DNA from 2 places in the Methylophilus glucosoxydans genome. Region 1 is predicted to be linked to the other one. Evidence: predicted binding sites of a transcription regulator. Region 1 holds the regulator's gene; the other holds the start of a gene.
What was found. The regulator FliA, encoded in region 1, starts transcription of late flagellar genes. The targets are predictions, from matches to a motif close to CTAAAGTTNNCNNAAANNNTGCCGATANNA.

Region 1 (7,615 bases):
ACCGATCCAGCCTTTGGCTTGCCCGCAGTGTGGATTGATCCCGAGCAGAAAGAATTCGCACAAAGTCTGGGCTATACCGTGGTAGATCCAGGCACCGTGATTGCCACTCATTTAAACCACATCATTTCACTCAATGCCGGTGAGCTGTTGGGCCGCCAGGAAGTCCAGCAACTGCTGGATCACATGAGCAAAGAATCCAGCAAGCTCATTGAGGAAATTGTGCCCAAGATCATCAGCTTGTCCACCTTGCAAAAGGTCTTGCAAAACCTGCTCAATGAGGGTGTGCATATCCGTGACATGCGCACGATTCTGGAAACGCTGGCAGACCATGCCCAGTATTCGCAAGATGCCAATGACCTGACCGCCATGGTCCGCATCAAGCTGGGGCGTGCAATTGTGCAGGACCTGTTCCCCTACAGCAACGAAATCACCGCCATGACCTTAGATGGTCAATTGGAAAAACTGCTGTTGCAAGCATTACAAAACAACCAGTCCAGCCAGGGCGTGATCGAGCCTGGCATTGCCGAAAGACTGTCACAAGAGACCGAAATGGCCGCCAGACAGCAAGAGCAGATGGGCTTGACACCAGTCCTGCTGGTGGCTGGCCCCCTCCGCCAGGCTTTATCCAGATTCTTAAGAAGGACCGTCCCGCACCTCAGAGTGTTATCCCACGATGAGTTGCCAGACAACAAATCGATTCGTGTCACCAGTTTAATCGGAGCGCAGTAATATGAACATCAGAAGATTTTTTGGCAAAAACGCACGTGAAGCCCTGGCTCAGGTCAAGCAGGCCCTGGGGGAAGATGCCATTATTGTTGCGAATCGCAGTGTCAACGGTGGGACCGAGATCATGGCCATGCTGGAGTCGGATGTCGATGCCAGTGCGAGCCAGGCAAATGCTGAGCAAGGCAGCGAGCAAACCCGCAGCCTGCTTGATTTTGTGCATGCCAAAGAGCAACCCCGGCAAGCAACCCCAGTACCGGCGCCGCGCGCCGTTCAGCCGCCGGCAGCCACGGTATCTGAAGAGGCCAGTGTCAACGAATCGGCCATCATGGACATGCTCAAGCAGCACAGTGAACAACAAGAGCATGCGTATCAGCTGGCAACACAAACGCTGGAAGAAAAAATGCAAGGCATGATGGTGGAAATGCGCCAGATGCGCAGCCACTTTGAAACCCAGATGAGTGCCATGACCTGGCAGCATCATTTACAACATAGTCCTGCCAAATCAAAAGTGCTGGGCACCCTGCTCGCTGCCAACTTCAGTGCGTCGCTTTCACGCCAGATTGCCGAAAAAATGCCGCAACACATTGATGTGAATAAGGCGCCAATGTGGGCCAAAGAAGTGATCAGCCGCAATTTGCATACGCTGGACGACGAAGATGCTTTGCTGGACCGCGGCGGTATCTATGCCTTGGTCGGCCCGACCGGGGTAGGCAAAACCACCACCACGGCCAAACTGGCCGCCCGCTATGTAATGAAGCATGGCACCCAAAACCTGGGCTTGATCACCACTGACAGCTACCGGATTGGCGGCTACGAGCAATTACGCATTTACGGCAAGATTCTGGGCGTGATGGTACATGCGGTCAAAGATGAAGAAGACTTAAAAATAGCCTTAAACGAACTCAAGAACAAACATATGATTCTGGTGGATACCGTAGGCGTCAGCCAGCGTGACCAGGCGGTGACTGAGCAACTTTCCATGCTGAGCCGTGCCGACAGCCCGATACAGAAACTGTTGTGCCTGAATGCGACCTCAACCGGCGATACCTTGACTGATGTGATGCGTAGCTACAAAAAGCATGATATCGCTGGCTGTATCGTCACCAAACTCGACGAAGCGGCTGCGATTGGCAATGTACTGGACGTGTTGATTCGCGAACGCATGCGCCTGTTTTACACCACCAGCGGTCAGCGTGTGCCAGAGGATATCGAGGTTGCAGACAAGCAAGCCCTGGTCGAGCGCGTGTTGACACCACACCAGGCCAGCCTGCCCTACCAGTATCTGGATGAAGAGTTACCGCTGGTGATCTCCAGCATGATGCAAACCGCCAGCCAGGAGCAGCCACATGTTTAATTACCGTGACCAGGCGGACGGCTTGCGCCGTATCATGGCCAAAACCTCTGCCCGCATTATCAGTGTGATTGGGGCCAATGGCCAGCCAGCCAGCCAGTGGATGCGTCAACTGGCGACCAGCATGCTGACGCCAGAACAGCGTTTGTTGCTGGTGCACGCGCACCGCCAACCCGCGATGACACATTCCCTGCAAGGCATCGCCGTGCAACGCCAGGCCATCCAGCGGGGCATTTTCAAACACCCGCAAGGCTATGACCTGACCTGTTTGGGCGAAAATGACCTGTTAACCTCGCCTTTATCTCACGATTTAAAAACGCAACTCAACGGTATAGTGGAGCAACTTGCGTACGATTACGACACTGTGATGATTGAAGCACAACTGGATAGCCAAGACTACAGCCTGCTGCTGCCGGTAATTGCCGCGCATGAGCTGGTGATCCAAATGGATAGAAGCGAAGCCGCCATTAAGTCGGCATATGCGACCATCAAGCACATCAGCCAGCAGCATGGGCAGATTCCGTTGGGTGTCGTCGTGACAGACGCTAACCATGATCAAGGCAATCAGTACTTTATGCGCCTGAACCAGGTGTGCAAACAATTTTTGGGCATCACGCTGGAGTTCATCGGGGCCATGCCTGCTGAAACCGCCAAGGCAGTCACTGCCAACCCTGGGCGCGCGACTGCAGAAGTGAGCAAACAGCTTTCCAGCACACTGGCGTTTAAAACCGTCGCCCATCGTCTAGAACAACAACGGATTTCCATGCCATCCATGGCTGTTGCCTAAAGTCAAAAAGGAAAAACATGTATACCGCTAAAGGCACGACTCAAAATACCGATCAGATGCTCAAAATGCATAGCGGCCTGGTCAAGAAAATGGCGTATCAAATGAAGGCCAAGCTGCCCTCCTGCGTCGAGCTGGATGACCTGGTGCAAGCGGGCATGATCGGCCTGATGGACGCGATACAGCGTTACGAAGATACGCATGGGGCACAATTTGAAACTTACGCCTCTCAGCGCGTACGCGGCGCCATGCTGGATGAATTGCGCGGTGCCGACTGGCTGCCGCGCGGTATCCGCAAAAACATGCGCGATATCGAGTTGGCTGTGCAGCAACTGGAACAAAAACTGGGTCGCCCGCCAACTGAATCCGAAATCGCCAAGCACATGAATTTTAGCCTGGAAGATTACTACGAGGTCTTGAGCGACTGCCAGGGTCACCAGCTGATTTATTACGAAGATTTTCAGGACGATGACGGTGGCGAGCACTTTCTGGATCGTTATGTGGACGATGATAGCAGCGACCCGGTGAAAGCCCTGCTCGAAAGCGACTTCCGTGAAGCCTTGATTGCCTCTATCGACAACTTGCCAGAGCGCGAAAAGATATTGATGGGCTTGTATTACGAGCAGGAGCTTAACCTCAAGGAGATTGGCGCCATCATGAATGTGTCCGAATCACGCGTTTGCCAGCTGCATAGCCAGGCGGTCGCCCGCTTGCGTGCCGCCATGCGTGAAAAAGCCTGGACCGGAGTTGCCTGATGGATTGGGGTAGCCTGGCCGGACTGCTGATTGCACTCGGCGGCCTGGTCCTGGGCCAAGTCATAGAAGGGGGCCACCTCAACTCCCTGATGCAACCTGCTGCCTTTGCCGTGGTTATTCTCGGCACGACTGGCGCCGTCTTGCTGCAAACCGAACTCAAAGTGTTTATCAAAGGCCTGCGCATGTTGAAGCTGGCCTTTGTCCACCCACAAGATGACCGTAAAAAACTCGCCGTTAAAATCAATCAATGGAGCCAGCAGGCGCGCAAAGAAAGCGTGCTGTCTCTGGAAAGCTACATCAAGCGTGAGCAGGATCCTTTCGTACGCAAGGGCTTGCAATTGCTGGTGGACGGCACCCCGCCTGACCGCATCCGCGAAGTCTGTGCCATTGATATGTATTACTACGAAATGCAACAGCGCGACGCTGTCAAAATCTGGTCAGCGGCAGGCGGCTATGCGCCCACCGTAGGCATTCTGGGTGCGGTGCTCGGCCTGATTCATGTCATGGAGAATCTGTCTGACCCAAGCAAGATCGGTAGCGGCATCGCAGTGGCCTTTGTTGCCACCATTTATGGTGTAGCGCTCGCCAACCTGGTGTTTTTACCCATCTCCAATAAACTCAAAGGCCATGTCCAGCATGAAATGTCCAGGCGCGAAATGCTGCTCAATGCCTGGGTCTCCATCGCACGGGGCGACAATCCAAAACTGGTCAGTGAGCGGCTGGAATCTTATCTGCATTTGAGACAATCGTGATGTACAGACGCCACAAGCTCGAAGATGAAGAGGAAAGCCACGAACGGTGGCTCATTTCTTATGCAGACTTCATTACCCTGCTGTTTGCTTTTTTCGTCGTCATGTATGCCACCTCCAACATTAACCTGAATAAATACCGCGCCCTCTCCAGCTCGGTCGTCACTGCGTTTCAGGGGCAACCGGGGGCTGTCGGCCAGCCGCAGAATATGCCACAGGGCTTACAAACGCCTGGATTGCCAGTTCCAGGCGTGCAGAATCAAAATGGACAAGTCCCAAGTGCGGTGATGAAGCCTTTGCCGCTCAGCTATCTATATCAGGAAAAAAAACAGCGTGATCAGGAGAAAATACGCGCCATGGCTCAGCAACTGGCCAACACGCTGGCGCAATGGATAGAGCAAAAACAGATCATGGTTTACCAGTCAGACTTGGGGGTGGAAATGGATATTTCCACTCATCTGCTGTTCCAGAACAATCAGGCGGCATATACACCACAGGCCAGCCAGATACTGCACATCATCAGCGCACAACTAAAAAATGAATACCGTACCCTCCAGGTTGAAGGGCATAGTGACAAGCACACCTTCAGTGGCATGGTTGACGCAGAAAGCAAGCGTTGGACATTGACGGCGACGCAGGCAGCACGCGTCGCAGCAACACTGGCCGCCGATGGCATCGCCGCCAAACGGCTTTCAGCCCTTGGCCTGGCAGAAACAAGGCCGGTCTCCAGCAGTGACAACAATCTGGCGCAATCGCTCAACAGCCGTATCACCCTGCGCATCCTCACCGCAGAGGCAGGTGAGCAACTCACCACCAATCTGGCGAACCGCCAGGAAGTCTCGCCAGCCGAGCCAGAAGCAACCGCAGAGATTCCAACGATGGCAACGCCAGCTACTTTGCCATCAGCAATGACAAACAAGCGCAACAGTCAGCCTTGACCTTGGCTGTGCGGCCGTAAAAGTTATTTTTTAAACCATCCCCTTTTAGGGCATCATTTCTAAACCAGCGCTTGTTGCAACCAATCATTAAATGCGTCTATTGGCATGGGTTTACCAAACAGGTAACCCTGGTAGCGGCGGCAACCATTGTTTAGCAACAGCTCCAGTTGTTCTGGGGTTTCAACCCCTTCGGCAATCACGCCGAGGTACATGCTCTGCGCCATGGCAATAATGGTACGCACAATGGTGCGGTCATGACTATCGGTCACAATATCATTTACAAATGAGCGGTCTATCTTGAGTTGATACAGTGGCAATTTTTTCAGATATTGCAACGAAGAATAGCCGGTGCCAAAGTCGTCTAGGGAGAACTGGATGCCTGACTGGCTGAGCTCTGTCATGATGCGTACCGCATCGTCCACATTTTCCAAAAGCAGGCTTTCGGTTAACTCCAGACGCAAGGCATTAGGATTGATTTGATGTCGCTGTAAACAGGCTTTGACCATGGCGGTGAAATTGGCCTGACGGAACTGACGCGCGCTGATATTCACCGACAAACTGAGTTCACGTGTTTTTTGTGCCCGTTGCCAAACGGCAATTTGTGCACATGCCTGGTCGAGTACCCACATGCCGATTTCAACAATCAGGCCACTGCTCTCGGCCACCGCGATAAATTGCAGCGGTGAAATGAGGCCTTGGGTGGGGTGTTGCCAACGTAGCAAGACCTCTGCACCAAACGGCCGGCCGGTGTGGTCCACTTGCACCTGATAATAAACCCGCAACTGTTGCTGGACGATGGCTTCGCGCAGCTCGGCTTCCAGGCGCGCTTGCGTCGCAATCTCGGTCTGCATGCCAGGCTCATACAGACAGGCATGGTTGCGGCCAGACTGCTTCGCTTTGTGCAAAGCGATGTCCGCGGCTTTCACATAGTCCGTTTCATCCATGTCTGTCCCGCTAAAACTGCACAAACCCATGCTGGCGGTCACCGGTAGCTTGAGTCCTGCCACGTTAAACGGCCGTTGCAGGGTTTTGTGCAATTTGCGCTGCAAGGCCCAGACCTGTTGTACCGCCTTGTCCTTTTGAGTCGACAGCCCGGAAAGCAGAATCAGAAACTCATCGCCGCCCATACAGGCAATAAAATGCGGTTGTGCCGCCTTTTGCAGGCGCTGCGCCACTTGCTGCAACAGCGTATTGCCTGCGTTGTGGCCATGGGCTTCATTCACCCATTTGAAATGGTCGAGGTCGATATAAATGAGACCGCCATGTTGCTCTGCGGCGGATTGATGACGCAAGGCATGCAATACTTCATACATTTTTTTGCGGTTAGGCAAGCCGCTCACCGGCTCAAGATAGGCCAGGGTTTGCATCGACTGCTGTGACAAATGGCGATCCACGACGATGCTGACCAGTCTGGCCGCCTGCCCGATCAGGGATTGCTCAGCGGCTGTAGGCAGTTGTACCTGACGCGAATACAAGGCAAACGCCCCGAGCACTTCCCCCGCAGCATTAAGAATAGGCTCTGCCCATCCACCCTGCACTCCCGAAGCCTGTGCTGCCGTTCGGTGGTACTGCCAGTAAGGATGGATCATGACATTTTCAACCATCACGCGCTGGCGCGTGGCGATCGCGGTGGCTAGAGAGCCGTTACCGGCCTCCAGCTTGAGCTGTTGCAAGGTTTGCAGTAGCGGAGATGGCAAACTGGGCGCGATCACGGTTTGTACACGTTGCCCCAGATCCTGCGTCAGCACGATGGCACAAAAGGTCTCGGGATGCAGCGCTTCGATCTCGCCAACAATCCAGGCCAGGATGTGTTCGGTGTCCTGTTCTTTAAGAATCAGCTCCAGCATAGAAAACTTGAAGCGATCATAGTCTCGCACTCGTTGTTTTTCTTGCTGGTAAAGCAAGGCAGCTTGATGCGTCTGACTCACATCCCGCACCAGCAGCAAACAACGTGGCTCGTTTTGCCCATGCAAAAAATAATGCACTCGACACTCTAGCCACTGCACTCCCAGCTGGTCGCAGGCAATCTGTATGCATTGTTGGGTGGTCTGATCAGTGGCGGGCGTTAACAGGGCTTTTATCAACGCATGACTTTCGGCGGGTAAGGCTTGCCAAAGGCCGTTGCTATTCAAGACTTGATGCGCTGGTGTAGTCGCAGCTGGCCCTTGCGCTAACACAGACAAACAATCACCGGCGGCATTGGTCTCAACCGCCAGGTAATACTGGGCCGGATCAAGCAAATCAGACCACTGTTCAAGAAGCACACACAGTGCAGGATTGGCCAATATTGAAGCACTTGGCTCAGAGATTAC
Region 2 (7,615 bases), 240 kb from region 1:
TGCTGTATATGGATCTGAAGCATTCGCTTTCGGTGGGACCACACTGCCGTCAGCAGTGGTATATGTTTGCCAAGTATTTGCAGCGGTTTTGACAAAGTAATTCTGCACCGTATGGCTATTGCCCAAGGCATCATACACGGTAATCGAAGTCGAGTTGGTGTAGGTAGTGGCATCAGAAGGGTTAAATGGTTTAACCGATTGATCGATGACTGGGCTATCCGAGTTCAGATTGAGCTTGCCGGTGACCTGGGTGGATGTTTTTGGGGGCAGGTCGCTGGTGTTAATTTGAATATCTACTGGCGAGGACCCTTCCAGGTTATCAGCACTGTTGCCTCTCAGGCGTTTGCCTTCACTATTCACAATATAACCATCTTTATCCATCTCAAACTGGCCGTTACGCGTGTAGGTGACGACACCGTTCTGGCTCATAATGAAAAAGCCATTGCCATTGATGGCCACATCCAGTGTATTGTTGGTATTGGTGATGTTGCCTTGAGTGAACTCTTGCGAGACCTTGGCCAGCTTGGTACCAATCCCGATTTGTGTGGCGCCCCCGCCGTTCAATGAGGCGGCATATACATCAGAAAATTTGGAGGTTGATTGCTTAAAACCCACAGTGTTGGCGTTGGCGACGTTGTTGCCAATCACAGACAATTGTTGAGAGGTGGCATTTAAACCGCTAAGACCTTGTTGAAAACTCATGCTATTTCTCCTTGCGTAAGATTACATTCTGTGGGGCTTTAGAATACTTCCAGGACATCGGCCAGTGCCACGTCCTTGCCTGTACTCAAATTCAGTCTGGACGAGCCGTTCATTTGTGAAACACTTTGCACCTGGGCCAGGCTTAATGCGGTGCTGGTTGTTTTTGCGTCCCCTAGTGTTGCGGTCGTTTCAAAGGTATAAGTGCCAGTCGGTGCCGGTTGCCCGCTCGCGTCTTTTCCATCCCAACCCAAGGCATTGATGCCGGTGGCCTGCTTGCCTAGCGTCAGTGTTTGAATGACGGTGCCTGCGCCATTTTTGATGGTGACGGTCAGGTTGTCGGCTCCGTTCGGGATGTTGACACCGAACAGTGCGCCTTTTTCGCCCAGCTCCATGGTATTGCCGGCAGACAATATATTGCGGCCTATCATGCTGGTCGCCTGGTAGGACTGGCCCATCTGCACGTTGTTGATGAGGCTGGTCATGGAGTCATTCAGTTTGTTGATCCCGGTTACCGTGTTCAGTTGCGCCATCTGGCTAGTCACCTGGGCATTGTCCATCGGGTTGAGCGGATCCTGGTTTTTCATTTGCGTCACCAGAAGCTTCATGAACCTATCTTGGGCATCATCGGTACTGGTTGTATTTGATGAGCGATTGTTCACTGTATTGAGCAAGTCTTGAGGGACCTGATTGTTAGTATTCACCGTGGTCATATGAGATTCCTTTCTGCAGGTTATTGACCAATATTGAGTGTTTTAAGCAACATGGTCTTGGCCGCATTCATGGTTTCCACGTTGTTTTGATAAGCTCGGGAGGCAGAGATCATGTTCACCATCTCTTCAGTAACGTTGACGTTAGGCATGGTGATATAGCCTTCACTGTTGGCCATCGGGTGTTTGGGGTCGTAGACCACTTTGCCGGGGCGGTTATCTTCAATCACGCCGTCAACCGCAACTGTGCTGGCGTTTTGATTCGCCGCATCTTGCACGGCCTTGAACACGACCTGTTTGGCCTGATAGGGTTTGCCGTCAGAGCTGACCACGCTGTCCGCGTTGGCCAGGTTACTGGCTACGGTATTCAGACGCATGGATTGTGCGCTCATCGCAGAGCCGGAAATCTTGAATACATTAAACAAAGACATGTCAGTACTCCTTACTCAATTACTGGCCATTGATTGCGGTCAGCATTTTTTTGATCTGGCCGGTGATCATGGTTAAGCTTGCTTCATAACGGATGCCGTTATCGACATAGGCATTACGTTCTGCATCCATGTCTACCGTATTGCCGTCTACAGAGGCTTGCGTCACCGTGCGGAACAATGGATCACCCGGGCCTGCGTAACCCTGATTCGGCTGACCTTGCATGTGGCCCGAGTCGGTTTTTTGCAAACCACCTGTTGCTGTACCCGTGCTACTGGCTGGATGCATGGCGGCCTGCATGGCGGCTTTAAAGTCGATATCGCGTGCCTTGTATTGCGGTGTATCCGCATTGGCGATATTGGATGCCAACAGCTCTTGACGTTCATTGCGGACACGCAATGCCGTCTGATGAAAATTCAGTGCGGCGTCTAATTTGTTGATCATCATTGATTCCTTTCACTTGCCTGAATCTCTGGCTTTAATCTTTGGTTAGCGATTGTTGTAGCCTCGTCGCCAAAACACCTTTATTCAAAAATATCCTAAAGGTTTGCCAGACACGGCCGTTAATCCTGATAACTCGTTACCTCTTATTGCTCGAGTCACTTTTACTAGCTATGCCTAGTGTACGCCGCACGTTTATGAACAATTTCTGAATTAAATGCGGTAAATCCCCTTTATTTGAGCATTTAGCGCCAGCGGTTGTGCGTAGAATGAATGCTCATGAAACCTCGTCTGCTTACAATTTTTTGTGCGATGCTGATTGCCCTGACCGGGTTCTTCAGTCATGTCTTGCACGCAGCTGACCGTACGGCGACAACCGCTACGCTGGCCAATCAGCGTGTCGCTGAGCCGGCGGTCGCAGACATGCACAGCCGCGTATATCAAACCGCTGTGCAATATGTGCAGAGCCAGACGCAAGGTTATCCAGGCAAAGTCAATGTCGACATTCAGCCACTGGACAGCCGTGTTCGTATTGCTGCCTGCGACATGATGGAAGGATTTACCGTACCAGGCTCACGGTTGTGGGGTAAAACACATATAGGTGTCCGTTGCCTGCAAGCCGAGACCAAGTTGTGGACGCTGTATGTGCAGGCAGACGTGCAAGTGTGGGCTGAATATGCAGTGACGGCAGTGCCAGTCAGTCAGGGTGCACTACTCAGCCCGAACGATGTGGTGTTGCAATCAGGGGATTTAAGCAAGTTACCGGCTGGCATTATCACGGACTTGTCCATGCTTGAAGGCAAACAAGCCGCCTTGAATATGCCGCTGGGCACGGTGTTGCGCCCAGAGTTGCTTAAGTCCAGACCTGTGATCATGCAGGGTCAGACTGTACAGTTAAATAGCCGTGGCGAAGGATTTGTGGTCAGTGCAGATGGGACTGCACTGCAAACAGCCAATGCAGGGCAGGTGGTGGATGTCAAAGTCAGTAGCGGCCAGGTGATTAAAGGGGTTGCACTGTCGAGTGGAAAAGTCGATGTAAGATATTAGGCAGACTCACCACGACAACCATGAAAAAATACTTCTCAATCAGAATCTTGAGATAAAAACTATATTAACAACTAAAGTTCGCTTAAACTATGCCGATAGAACTGTTAATCAATGAGGGTTTAGTCACCCGACAAACTCAGACATCAAGGCAGAGGGATAGCATGAATATTTCAGATTCGATCAAGAAACTTGGGATTGGTGTAGATAAACCAGTATTAGATAAAGGTACCAGCAGCAAAAGTACCGAAAAAACAAGCACATCGGCAACGCCAGCCAGCAAAGACAATGTGACATTGTCCGCGGCATCGGTGCAGATGCAGTCCATTGAAGCGGGGATTGCCTCGTCAGAGGTGTTTGATACGCACAAAGTGGACGAAATTAAAAGTGCTATTGCGCGTGGAGACTTTACTGTCGACACGGGTAAAGTGGCTGACGGCTTATTGCAAACCGTTAAGGACTTGATACATTCGAAAAAAGGATGATGTTTATGACAACTGCAAATCGCAACGCTATCCCTGAGATCAGTTTTGAAGCGGATGCCAATCTGGTTGAAGCGCTCATTGAAGATTTGCAGAATGAACAAAAAGCCTTGGTCAAAGCTGACCTGGACACCATAGAACGGATTATTGATCAGCGTGTAGAGTTACTACAGGCGCTGGGTGAAGCCGCAAAACAGCGTTACGCTGCCTTGTCGGCCGCCGGCTTCGAAGCCAATGAAAAAGGCATGGCTAAATGGCTGGAGTTAGGACATGGCAAAGTGATGGATACTGCATGGATGGAGTTCCAGAAAAAACTGGCGCAGGCAAAAGAGCTTAACCGCATCAACGGCATCCTGATCAACAAGCATTTTCAACGCAACCAGGAAAAGCTGGATGCGATTCAAGGCAAAGCAACCAATGCCACGCAGTTCTATGGCAAAAATGGCCAAACTCACGGTGCCCATAGCTCTCGCACCAGCTTTGCGGTATAACTCGCATTAAAATCAAACGATCACAACCGTAAATGGCAATTCATCATTGCCACTTTCAAGCTTGAGCGTTGCTTACTGGCTTTCCAGCCATTCCCAGCGCTCCAGTTTCTGCAAGATTAACGCTTCAATTTCATCCAGTCTCTCTTGTCGTTGCTTGACCTGCTCAGGCGCTTGCTTGTAAATGTCGCCTTGTGCAAACTGTGCCTGGATATCAGCTTGCTCTTGCTCTAATTGTTCAATTTCTGCAGGCAGCGCTTCAAGCTCACGCTGTTCCTTAAAGCTCAACTTTTTTCGGGTTGAGGTGTTGGATGAGGCGTTCGTGCTGACGGGGGACGAGGCTGCAGGCACCGGTTTTTCGACTGGTTTATTTGCAGCTTCGCGCTGCTGGCTAAAGCGCAGCCAGTCATCATAACCACCGCTAAATTCGGTGAGTTTGCCCTGGCCTTCAAAAGCAATGACTTGTGTCACCGTATTTTCCAGGAATGCCCGGTCATGACTCACCAGAAACAGGGTGCCCGCATAATCTTGCAGCAGGTTTTCCAGCAGTTCCAGCGTATCGATATCCAGATCGTTGGTGGGTTCGTCTAGCACCAATACATTGGCCGGACGCGCAAATAATCGGGCTAGTAACAGACGATTGCGTTCACCGCCAGACAGAGATTTGACCGGGGAGCGTGCACGTTGCGGTGCAAACAGAAAATCCTCAAGATAACCAATCACATGGGTGCGTGTTTCACCGATTTGCACATACTCCGATCCCGGACTGATCGTGTCCATCAGCGTTGCTTCCGGGTTGAGCTGTTCGCGCATCTGGTCAAAGTAGGCCACCTGGATATTCGTCCCCAGTTGTACCTTGCCCGCGCTAGGCGCTAACTCGCCCAAGAGCAGCTTGAGCAGCGTGGATTTACCAACCCCGTTGGGCCCGAGCAGTCCGATGCGGTCCCCCCGCATAATGCGCGTACTAAAGCGATTAATCAGCATTTTGTCACCAAACGCCATGCGCACTTCTTGCAGTTCTGCAATCAGCTTGCCTGAGCGCTCGCCCGCATCGAGTTGCAAGTGCACCTGACCTTGACGATCACGGCGTGCAGCGCGGTCAAGCCGCAGTTGCTCCAGTCTTCTGACGCGGCCTTCATTGCGCGTACGCCTGGCTTCAACCCCTTTGCGGATCCAGACTTCTTCCTGCGCTAGAAACTTGTCAAATTTGGCCTGGTGTTGTGCTTCTACGGTCAGCAATTCAGCCTTTTTCAGTTGGTACTGGCTATAGTTGCCTGTAAATTCGGTTAAATGACCGCGGTCAAGTTCGACAATACGGGTAGACAGGCGGTCCAGAAAGCGACGATCATGCGTAATCAGCATCACGCTGCCTTGAAAGCCCAAGAGCAGCTCCTCCAGCCAGACGATTGCTTCCAGATCCAGGTGGTTCGTCGGTTCATCGAGCAACAAGACATCGGGGGCTTGCACTAATGCCTGTGCCAGGGCCACGCGTTTGCGCCAGCCACCTGACAAGGTGGCAATTGGGGTGTCTGCCTGTAGCCCAAGTTTGGACAACACAGACGCAATGCGGGATTGTAGCGCCCAGCCGTTTTCAGCTTCCAGGCTGTGCTGTAATACTTGCATGCGATCGAGCAAAGCTTCAGTCTCTTGCGTCTGCGACAACTGCAGTGACAGGTCATGATATTCTTTAAGTTGTGTGACGACATTCCCCAAGCCTTGGGCGACGGCAGTAAACACATCATGCGCTGCATCCAGCTCGGGCTCTTGCGGTACGTAGGCAATCTTGCTGCCAGGGTCGCGCCAATATTCGCCATCATCCAGTTTGATCAGCCCGGCGACCACTTTAAGCATGCTGGATTTACCGGTACCATTACGGCCAATGATGCCGACACACTCCTTGTTATCCAGCTGAAAGTTGACTTGGTCCAGTAATGGCACATGACCAAAGGCCAGGCTGGCCTGTTTGAGTGTGATTAAAGGCATATCAGTGTATCTGTTGTGAAGGCGAGGGGAGGGTCTCTAAGGGCGCCAGAGTGGCACGTAAAGAGACAGAGGGTGCGGGCCGGGTATCTGGCTGATACTCCTCGACCCAGCGCTGCAAGTCTTGCTTGATTTGAGACTCTGGCAAATGCGGTATGGTCGCCAACCACTCGAGCAACTGCGTCAGCCAAAGGCTATCTGCACTGCGCGCTTGGGCAATCCGTAGTTTTTCATGGCTCGTCGGCAAGGTGTTTTCATCATCTGCCAGCAACTCTTCATAAAGCTTTTCACCCGGACGCAGGCCGGTAAACTCAATGCGTATTTCTTGCTCTTGCAGACCGGATAGTTTAATCATGTCGCGTGCCAGATCAATGATTTTGACCGGTGTGCCCATATCCATTACAAAGACTTCACCGCCGTTGCCCATGGTCGCTGCCTGTAATACCAGTTGCGCGGCCTCAGGGATGGACATAAAGTAGCGTGTGATCTCCGGGTGGGTAATTGTGATTGGGCCGCCGTGCGCAATTTGCTCGCGGAATTTTGGAATCACGCTGCCACTGCTTCCCAGCACGTTGCCAAAACGCACCGTGATAAAACGGGTGTGATTTTGCTTGTTTTGCAAGCCCTGACAAATGAGTTCGGCCAGACGCTTGCTGGCGCCCATGACATTGGTCGGATTCACTGCTTTATCAGTGGAGACCAGCACAAAAGTGGGCACATTAGCCGCCTGGCACGCCGCTGCAATCTGGTAGGTGCCGTAGGCATTGTTCTGCAAGGCCTCTACCACGTTAAAATGCTCCATCATAGGCACATGCTTATAAGCCCCGGCATGTAACACAACCTCCGGCTGATGATTTTGCAAGATGCGTTGTATCCTGGCCTGATTTTTCACATCGGCCACCAGATAGACTAGCTCTGTATTGGTGACGGACTGATTAAATTCTTGCTGCAAGGTGTACAACGCATATTCCGAGATATCCAGACAGATTAATTGTGCCGGGTGAAAACTCAGTATTTGTCTGCACAGTTCAGAGCCAATGGAGCCCGCAGCCCCCGAGACCAGCACTACCTTGTTAGCCAACATCGTACTCAAGCCATGGGTGTCCAGCTGCACCACATCTCGTCCCAGCAAGTCCTCGACATCAATCTTGCGAATTTGCGAGAGACTGACCCGGCCACTGATCAGGTCAGACATGGCTGGCAGGGTCAAAACTTCCATCTCGGGAGATTTTCTGGCGGCTTCCACCGCCAATCTGCGTTTCTGGTGTCGGCTACTTGGCATCGCGATCATGCAATGCTGGCAGCCATAACGTGCGGCAATTGCTGGAATATCTTCCAGACC

Region 2: flgM (flagellar biosynthesis anti-sigma factor FlgM) is a predicted target of FliA. The motif match lies at 3,398-3,427, and genes of this name have one in related genera.

The regions. Positions count from the first base shown of each region.
Region 1 covers NZ_JBHTJW010000002.1:1,587,309-1,594,923, reverse strand. Annotated here, with positions in the region: gene flhA (flagellar biosynthesis protein FlhA) at 1-729, shown strand, start outside; gene flhF (flagellar biosynthesis protein FlhF) at 731-2,080, shown strand; gene ACFQ1T_RS10270 (MinD/ParA family ATP-binding protein) at 2,073-2,864, shown strand; gene ACFQ1T_RS10265 (RNA polymerase sigma factor FliA) at 2,882-3,616, shown strand; gene ACFQ1T_RS10260 (flagellar motor protein) at 3,616-4,368, shown strand; gene ACFQ1T_RS10255 (flagellar motor protein MotB) at 4,368-5,303, shown strand; gene ACFQ1T_RS10250 (putative bifunctional diguanylate cyclase/phosphodiesterase) at 5,363-7,615, opposite strand, start outside.
Region 2 covers NZ_JBHTJW010000002.1:1,832,025-1,839,639, reverse strand. Annotated here, with positions in the region: gene flgE (flagellar hook protein FlgE) at 1-702, opposite strand, end outside; gene ACFQ1T_RS11390 (flagellar hook assembly protein FlgD) at 741-1,412, opposite strand; gene flgC (flagellar basal body rod protein FlgC) at 1,433-1,840, opposite strand; gene flgB (flagellar basal body rod protein FlgB) at 1,860-2,282, opposite strand; gene flgA (flagellar basal body P-ring formation chaperone FlgA) at 2,559-3,326, shown strand; gene flgM (flagellar biosynthesis anti-sigma factor FlgM) at 3,488-3,808, shown strand; gene ACFQ1T_RS11365 (flagella synthesis protein FlgN) at 3,814-4,296, shown strand; gene ACFQ1T_RS11360 (ATP-binding cassette domain-containing protein) at 4,369-6,276, opposite strand; gene ACFQ1T_RS11355 (polysaccharide biosynthesis protein) at 6,278-7,615, opposite strand, start outside.